Regions from separate parts of the Paraburkholderia sp. CI2 genome, predicted to be linked through region 1. Evidence: riboswitches for the same ligand, from Rfam matches in the RefSeq annotation. Region 1 holds a riboswitch; the other holds the start of a gene.

What was found. A riboswitch is a leader RNA that binds a small molecule or an ion and turns the genes downstream of it on or off. The one in region 1 is predicted to bind cobalamin.
Region 2: another riboswitch for cobalamin. It lies ahead of cobA (uroporphyrinogen-III C-methyltransferase); the one in region 1 lies ahead of HDG32_RS08045 (TonB-dependent receptor domain-containing protein).

What each region holds. Positions count from the first base shown of each region.
Region 1 is NZ_JACHDL010000004.1:137,577-141,467, forward strand. Features, by position in the region: gene HDG32_RS08025 (EVE domain-containing protein) at 170-628, opposite strand; RNA gene ssrS (6S RNA) at 770-951, opposite strand; gene HDG32_RS08035 (cell division protein ZapA) at 1,018-1,332, opposite strand; gene HDG32_RS08040 (ATPase) at 1,329-1,688, opposite strand; cobalamin riboswitch at 1,908-2,173, shown strand; gene HDG32_RS08045 (TonB-dependent receptor domain-containing protein) at 2,264-3,891, shown strand, end outside.
Region 2 is NZ_JACHDL010000011.1:220,046-223,936, reverse strand. Features, by position in the region: gene cobW (cobalamin biosynthesis protein CobW) at 1-945, opposite strand, end outside; cobalamin riboswitch at 1,138-1,416, opposite strand; cobalamin riboswitch at 1,497-1,757, shown strand; partial or broken gene cobA (uroporphyrinogen-III C-methyltransferase) at 1,952-2,689, shown strand; gene HDG32_RS37035 (cobalamin biosynthesis protein) at 2,705-3,199, shown strand; gene cobO (cob(I)yrinic acid a,c-diamide adenosyltransferase) at 3,196-3,798, shown strand; gene HDG32_RS17765 (cobyrinate a,c-diamide synthase) at 3,802-3,891, shown strand, end outside.

The sequences.
Region 1 (3,891 bases):
GCTGGCGAATGCATCGGCTTGCCGTCGAGCGGCCGGTTCGAGCTCACGCTTTCGTCGACCGATTAGGCGCGTTTTACCGACGCTTGGTTCCCCAATTAGTGCTTCGCCGCCGCATCGGAAACGATGACCTGGATGCGATCACGACAGGTGCCGCGTCGCGCGTTCGCCCTTAAACCAGCTGTTTAGTGATGAAGCGCCATTCGGCTTCGGTCACCGGCGTGATCGACAGGCGATTGCCTTTGGCGAGCACGCGCATGTCCTGCAATTCGGCATGCTCGCGCAGCGCGGCAAGCGGAATCAGCGCGATTTTCTTCTTGAACACGACGTCGACGAGCATCCAGCGCGGCGTTTCTGGCGACGATTTCGCGTCGTAGTACGGACTCTTTTTATCGAACTGCGTAGGGTCCGGATACGCGGTCGACGAGACCTCCGCGATGCCCGCGATGCCGGGCTCCGGACAGCTCGAATGATAGAAGAGCACGCCGTCGCCGACCTGCATCACGTCGCGCATGAAGTTGCGCGCCTGATAGTTGCGTACGCCGGTCCACGGCAAGGTGCGATGAGGTGCGTTGGCGAGGTCGTCGATGCTTGCTTCGTCCGGTTCGGACTTCATCAGCCAGTAGCGCATGAATCGGAGTGAGCGTGTGAGATTGAACGAAGCGCTCCAACAGCAGGCGCGTACGGAAAAGCCCCTGAAAAAGGCGCTCAAACGAAAAAACGACGACCAAAGAAAAACGGCATCGAACCGAAGTCCGATGCCGTTCCAGATAAGATCCCCGCCTTAGCCGCTAGGCCGGCATCCTGAACCGAGGGTTCAGAATTGGTCGCAGTTAGCAACACTTCGGGTACATCAGACTGAGTGACGCGCACACCCGTGCTACAAATTTCCGCAACCGTGCACATGGCATTGGTTCAAGGAATGTATGACCTTGGCGAACCAGGCAGGGAAGCTAAACCGATGAAGCTACAACCCAAACCGTTCAACACGTGACCGGTTCGAAACCGGCCCACTACTGCTTACTGCAAGCTGTACTGCTCGATCACAGTACCTAGCTGTTCGTTCATTTGTTGCATTGTACGCCGGATTTCTTCAGCAGGAAATGCTTCTCCGTGTCGCACGCTGCTTTGCAGCTTAAGCAGTTCCGATGCCAGCGACAGCGCAGCCATCACCGCGATGCGATCGGTGCCGCGCACGTTGCTGCCGCTGCGGATTTTCTGCATCTCGGCGTCGACGCGCGCGACCGCCTCGAGCAGCGCGCCTTCCGTTTCCGGCGAACAGGCGAGACGATAGGGTACTTCGAGAATCGATACTTCGATCTGCTTGGTGGTCATGCGCTTTCTCCGTGTCGGCTCACGTCGCTTTCCGCTTCCTCGTGTTCGGGCTGGGCGGACTGGAGCAGATCGAGCTGGTTATCCGGTTCGCTGCTCGCGCGTGCGCGCGGCAATTTTTCGAGAATCGCATTCAGGCGCACCTGAGCGTCGTCGATCTTGGCGGACAGCGCGTCGCGTTCCGCCTGCAGTGCGTCGCGCTCTTCGCGCAATTGCGCGAGTTCCGCATGCGTGGCTTGCACTTCGGCACGCGTTTGCGCGAGCTGCTCTTCGAGCGCGAGCCGCGCTTCGTTGTGGCGCTGGCTGATCGCAATCAGCTTGCCGATGTTCTGGGAGAGTGATTCGAGTTCGGTGAGCATGTGCTGCGTCCTCTAAAGACATCGCATTTTAGCGCGGAATATTACAGGTTCCGACAATTGTCTCGTTTCGAGACGTAACAGCATCGCTTCGTGCACGTTCGTTGGGTGTCGCGTCGTCGACCATAAGATAAAAACCGGCAATCCATCCGACAATAACCTGCATTCAACAGAACCGATTGCGCTCCGGTCGACCTTTCTTGACGCCCCGCGACGCCGCTCCTAAACTTCCCGCACTCTGGTGCCCGCGCGCGCTTTTCGGCGCGCGCAGTTAAACGGGAAGCAGGGCGCGCGCGGTGCCAAAACCGGATGCGCGAACCTGCGCTGCCCCCGCAACGGTAAGCGACCGCATGTGATGTGCTCATGCAGGTCGGTCCTGGTCGCAAGGTTGGAAGTTCAACGTGCGAGTGTGCCACTGCGCGTCACGCGTGGGAAGGCGGGATCGATGTGTCGTAGCCCGGATACCGGCCAGAAAAGAGGGACGTCCCCCCGCGAAAACGCTAAACAAGGGGGCGCCTCGTGACGCGTCGGCCTGCGGGGAAGCAGGCCGCGCACGCTATCCACAGGAATGTCATCCCATGCTGTCCCCCATCGCCCGCGCAACGCTCCTCGCGTTCGCGAGCCTGCCGCTCGTCGTGCATGCGCAAAGCGCCGAGCCCGCGTCTTCATCGTCCGCGACGGATGCAACCGCTGCGAGCGCCGCAAACGTTGCCGACGCGGCCAATCTCACTTCCACCGATGCGCCGGGCAACCTGCTGTCGCCGATCGTCGTGACCGCGCAACGCGGACCGCAAGCGTTGCGCGATGCGATCCCGCAGACCACGCGGTTCGATCAGCAGGACATCGCCGACACGACCGCGACCGATCTGCCCGGCCTGCTGCAACTCGCGCCAGGCGCGCAAATCTCGCGCACGGGTGGCCCCGGTTCGACCACGAGCCTCTTTCTGCGCGGCGCATCGTCGACGCAATCGCTGCTGCTGATCGACGGCGTGCGCGTCGATTCGGTGAGTCTCGGCTCAGCTCAACTCGCACAGATTCCGCTCGATCAGGTCGATCACGTCGAAGTGGTGAACGGCAACGTGTCGGCGTTGTATGGCTCGGGCGCGATCGGCGGCGTCGTGCAGGTGTTCACGAAAGACGGCGGCGATCATCCGCCGCGTTTCAATTTTTCGCTCGGCTACGGCAGCTATCGCACGCAGACGCAAACGGCCGGCGTGAACGGCGCGCTCGATCAGGACGGGCGCACGACCTTCAACATCTCGCTCGCGCGCACGAAGGACGACGGCTTTTCGTCGCTCAATCCGCTCGAGGCGCCGAACGCGAATCCGAACGCAAACGGCAATCTGAACGAGAGCATCAGCGCGTCGCTGCGTCACAAGTTCACCGACAGGTGGGACGCGGGCGTCAGCTACTTCCAGTCGAACAACGACAACAGCTACGACAATGCGTACGGCGAGCCCACCGATCTGAACAATCTCTATAGCAAGGTGCGTCAGGTGTCGGTATTCGCGAACGGCAAGCTGACCGACTGGTGGACCACCCACGTCACGCTCGCCGAGGGCGACGACCGCAGCGTGTCGAACACCAATGGCATCTACAACGGCCGCTTCGATACCGACAATCGCCAGTACACGTGGCAGAACGATTTCGCGCTCGCCGCGAACCAGAAGCTGCAACTCGGCTACGAGCATCTCGACCAGACGCTCGACTCCGACACGTTCGCCGCGCCCGACCGTCACGTCGATTCGGTCTTCGCGGGCTACAGCGCGCGCTTCGGCCGCAACCAGATTCAGGCCAACGTGCGACGCGACCAGTACTCCGATTTCGGTGGAGCGAACAGTTACTATCTCGGCTACGGATTCGACATCACGTCGCGCTGGAAGGTAACCGCAAGCTATTCGGATGCGTTCCGCGCGCCGAGCTTCGACGATCTGTACTATCCGATCAGCGGCAACCCGTCGATCCAGCCCGAGCGTAGTCATTCGGTCGAAGCCGGTTTGCAGTACGCGACCGATGCGCTCGGCGTGATGCGTCTGAACGCATTCCAGACGCGCTATACGAATCTGATCGACTACGTGCAGACGATCCCCGGCATCTACCTCGCGGAGAACGTCGGCCATGCGAAGGTGCAGGGACTCGAGGGATCGTGGAGCGGTCATGTCGGCAAGACCGACGTGCGCGCAACGGTGACGCTGCAGAACCCGGT
Region 2 (3,891 bases), on a different contig from region 1:
GTCGAAGCGCCGGCCCACGCCCTGGATCACGAGACGCATCGCCGCGCCCTGCAGTGCCGCGAAGCCTTTGACACGGTAAATCGTGTGGGTTTCGACGAGCGTCTGCAAGGCGGCGAGCGCCGCGTCGCGCGACGGTACGGATGCCTGCACGACGACCGAATCGAATTCATCGTGGTGATGATCGGGGTCGTCGGCGGAACCGTGGTGGTCATGACGCAGGTGGATCGTCTCTTCCGACGCCGCTTCGAGGCCCAGCAGCGTATGCAGGTCGAGCCGCCCCTGCTGCGCACGCACGATCTTCACCTGCGGCGGAATCTCCGCGCGGATCGCGGCTTCGACCTCGTGCTGCCGCGACTCGTCGATCAGATCGGTCTTGTTCAGAATCACCAGATCGGCCGCCGACAACTGGTCTTCGAACAGCTCGTGCAGCGGCGACTCGTGATCGAGATTCGGATCGGCCTTGCGCTGTGCATCGACGGCGAGCGGGTTATCGGCGAACTGGCCGCTCGCGGCGGCCGGGCCGTCCACCACCGTCACCACCGCGTCGACCGTGAAGCCATTGCGGATCTGCGGCCAGTTGAACGCCTGCACGAGCGGCTTCGGCAACGCCAGGCCCGACGTTTCGATCAGCACGTGATCGAGTTCATCGCGGCGCTCCGCGAGCTTTTCCATCACCGGGAAAAATTCTTCCTGCACGGTGCAGCACAAACAACCGTTCGCGAGTTCATACAATTGCCCTTCGGTCTCGACGCCGTTTTCATCGCAACCGATGCCGCAGCCCTTGAGGATTTCGCCGTCGATGCCGAGCTCGCCGAACTCGTTGACGATCACCGCGATGCGCTTGCCGCCCGCATGCTGAAGAATGTGCCGCAGCAGCGTGGTTTTGCCGCTGCCGAGAAAGCCCGTGATGATCGTGACGGGGATCTTGCGCAATTGAGTTTGCATCGTGAGGTCCATCCCTTGGCGTTGATCGGTATGCCGGAAAGTCCGCGCGTGGGTCCGCGTCGGCTGGCGAATGGAGCACGCGCAGCAGTACCAGCGATCACCAGACACGGGGACGAACGACGGCATGGTCGCGACAACGGAAATACAGAAAGCGGAACTGAGGTCATGAACGCGCCGCCGCATCCCCGCGGCGGTCGTTCTGCTTCTTTGGGCCGGTATCCGGGCTGGCGAAAGCGCCGCTTCCCCTTCCCGGCCGAGTGGTTTCTCGTCCAGTGGTGAAATGTCCACGCGACCTTGCGCGAGGACATCGAAGCCGGCACTGCGGTGCCCGGCTATCAAGCCGGAACCGCTTTTCGCTTACCGTTGCGGGGACAGCACAGGTTAGCCGCTCCAGAGCAGGTGGCTCCCTGTTTCCCGTTTAACTGCATGCGCACGAGCGCGCACGCGAGCACCCAAAGTGCGTGCGAGTGTAGGCCCGGCGACTTGCGCAGTCAAGCAACGCACCGAGCCGGAAAGCGCCGCCGAGGCTTATCCGGCAAGGCGCCATGTGCTATCGTATGCGCGCGTTTGGTGCCCGCACATGCGCTCGCGTGTGCAGTTAAACGGGAAACAGGCAGCGCCTCGCGCGTTCAACCTGTGCTGTCCCCGCAACGGTAAGCGACCTGCGGCGCGCGATTCGATTCGCCTTCGATTCCGACGTGCCGCGCATGCGTTTTTTGATGCCACTGTCCCGCGAATCCACAAACCGGGACGGGAAGGCGAAGCGCATGAGGCCGCCAGCCCGGATACCGGCCAGACGCGGAGGCGGTGCCGCATTGCATCCGTGCATCACGTGGCGCCGCCGGCCGCCGGAATCCGCGGGGAACGGATGTGAAGGCGTAGCAGCGCGGCATCGCGCGTGCCCGGATTCGCAGTTCCGCATGACCTCTATATTCACCGCGGCGCGCGCTGTCGCACGCCGCTTCTCTTCTTCCATCACCGCATGGCGCGCGCCATCCACGCCGCGATGACGCGCGCCTGGCTGATCGGCGCCGGTCCCGGCGACGTCGAACTGATCACGCTGAAGGCCACCCGTGCGCTCGCGCAGGCCGATGTCGTGCTCGTCGACGATCTGGTGAATCCCGACGTGCTGCAGTTCGCGCGCACCGACGCGCAAGTCGTGTACGTCGGCAAACGCGGCGGCCATCCGTCGACGCCGCAAGCCGACATCGTCGCGCAAATGCTCGGGCATCTGCGCGCGGGGCGCAGCGTCGCGCGGCTCAAGGGCGGCGATCCGTTCGTGTTCGGCCGCGGCGGCGAAGAGTTGCAGGCGCTACAGGCCGCGGGTATTGAAGTCGACGTGATCAACGGCATCACGGCCGGCATCGCGGCGCCCGCGGCGCTCGGTATCGCAGTCACGCATCGTGATCACGCGCAGGGCGTCGTGTTCGTCACCGGCCACGGCGCCGGCAGTGGCGAACCGGACTGGGCCGCGCTCGCCGCGACGCGCATGACGCTGGTGATCTACATGGGCATGCGCCGGCTCGGCGAGATCGCCCGCGCATTGCTCGCGGCCGGCATGTCCGCCGACACGCCGTGCGCGGCGATCGAGTCGGCGACGCGGCCTGAGCAGCGCCATGTGCTCGCGCCGCTTCGCGAGTTCGCCGAGGCGGTGGCGCGCGCGGGGCTCGGCTCGCCGGCGATCGTCGTGATCGGCGGTGTGGCGTCGCTCGCACTGGCGCGTGATGCGGCCAAACGCGACGCCGGCGTTGCTCACGAACTGGCAGCGAGCGCGACACGACACGGACTCGGACGCGCGATCAGAACGCTGAGCGTCGGCATCGGTTGCCGCTTGCACAGCGAAGCCGCTGAGATCGAAGCCGCCGTCCGCGCAGCGCTCGGATCGAATGCCTTCGAGCAGATCCGCGCGATCGCGACGATCGACACCAAAGCCAACGAAGCCGGTCTGCTCGAATTCTGCTCACGTCATCAGCTGCCGCTGCAACTGTTCAGCCGCGAGCAGATCGCCGCGGTACCGGTCGCGTCGCCGTCGGCGGCGGCACACGCGCATCTCGGCGTCGATGGTGTGTGCGAGCCGTGCGCGCTGCTAGCGGCAACGGCGCCGGACTCCACCACAACCGCGCAAAACGCGCGTCTGATCGTACGCAAGACCGCGCACGCCGGCATCACGGTGGCGATCGCAGCGGCGAACGACGCTGCCCTTAGCGACGCGACCCCATCCCATCCCGCCTCTCAAAACCAGGACCCCCGATGAAAACCGATCCGGAATCGCATCAACGCATGACCGAACGCCGCCGCGAAGGCCACGAAAAGAAGCAGGCCGGCGCGACCGTCGAAAAAGGCCTGCTGATCGTCAACACCGGCACCGGCAAGGGCAAGAGCACGGCCGCGTTCGGCATGGCCGTGCGGGTGCTCGGCCACGGCATGCGGCTCGGCGTCGTGCAGTTCATCAAAGGCGCGCTGCATACGTCGGAGCGCGATTTCCTCGGCGCGATCGCGCAATGCGATTTCGTCACGATGGGCGACGGCTACACGTGGAACACGCAGAACCGCGAGGCCGACATGGCGACCGCGCGCAAAGGCTGGATCGAAGCGCGGCGGATGATCGAAAGCGGCGACTACCAGATGGTGATCCTCGACGAGCTGAACACCGTGCTGAAGTACGAATACCTGCCGCTCGACGAAGTGCTCGCGGTGATCAACGCGCGTGCGCCGATGTTGCACGTCGTCGTGACCGGACGCCATGCGCCGGACGCGCTGATCGAAGCCGCCGACCTCGTCACCGAAATGCGCGCGATCAAGCATCCATATCGCGAGCAAGGTGTGAAGGCGCAGCGCGGCGTGGAGTTCTGAGCGATGTCGGCGTCCCCCAACGGGGCTTGGTCCGGGGCGTCCCCCCAGGGGAGTTGCTCCGCGGCGTGCCCCGCGCTGTTCATCAGCGCGCCC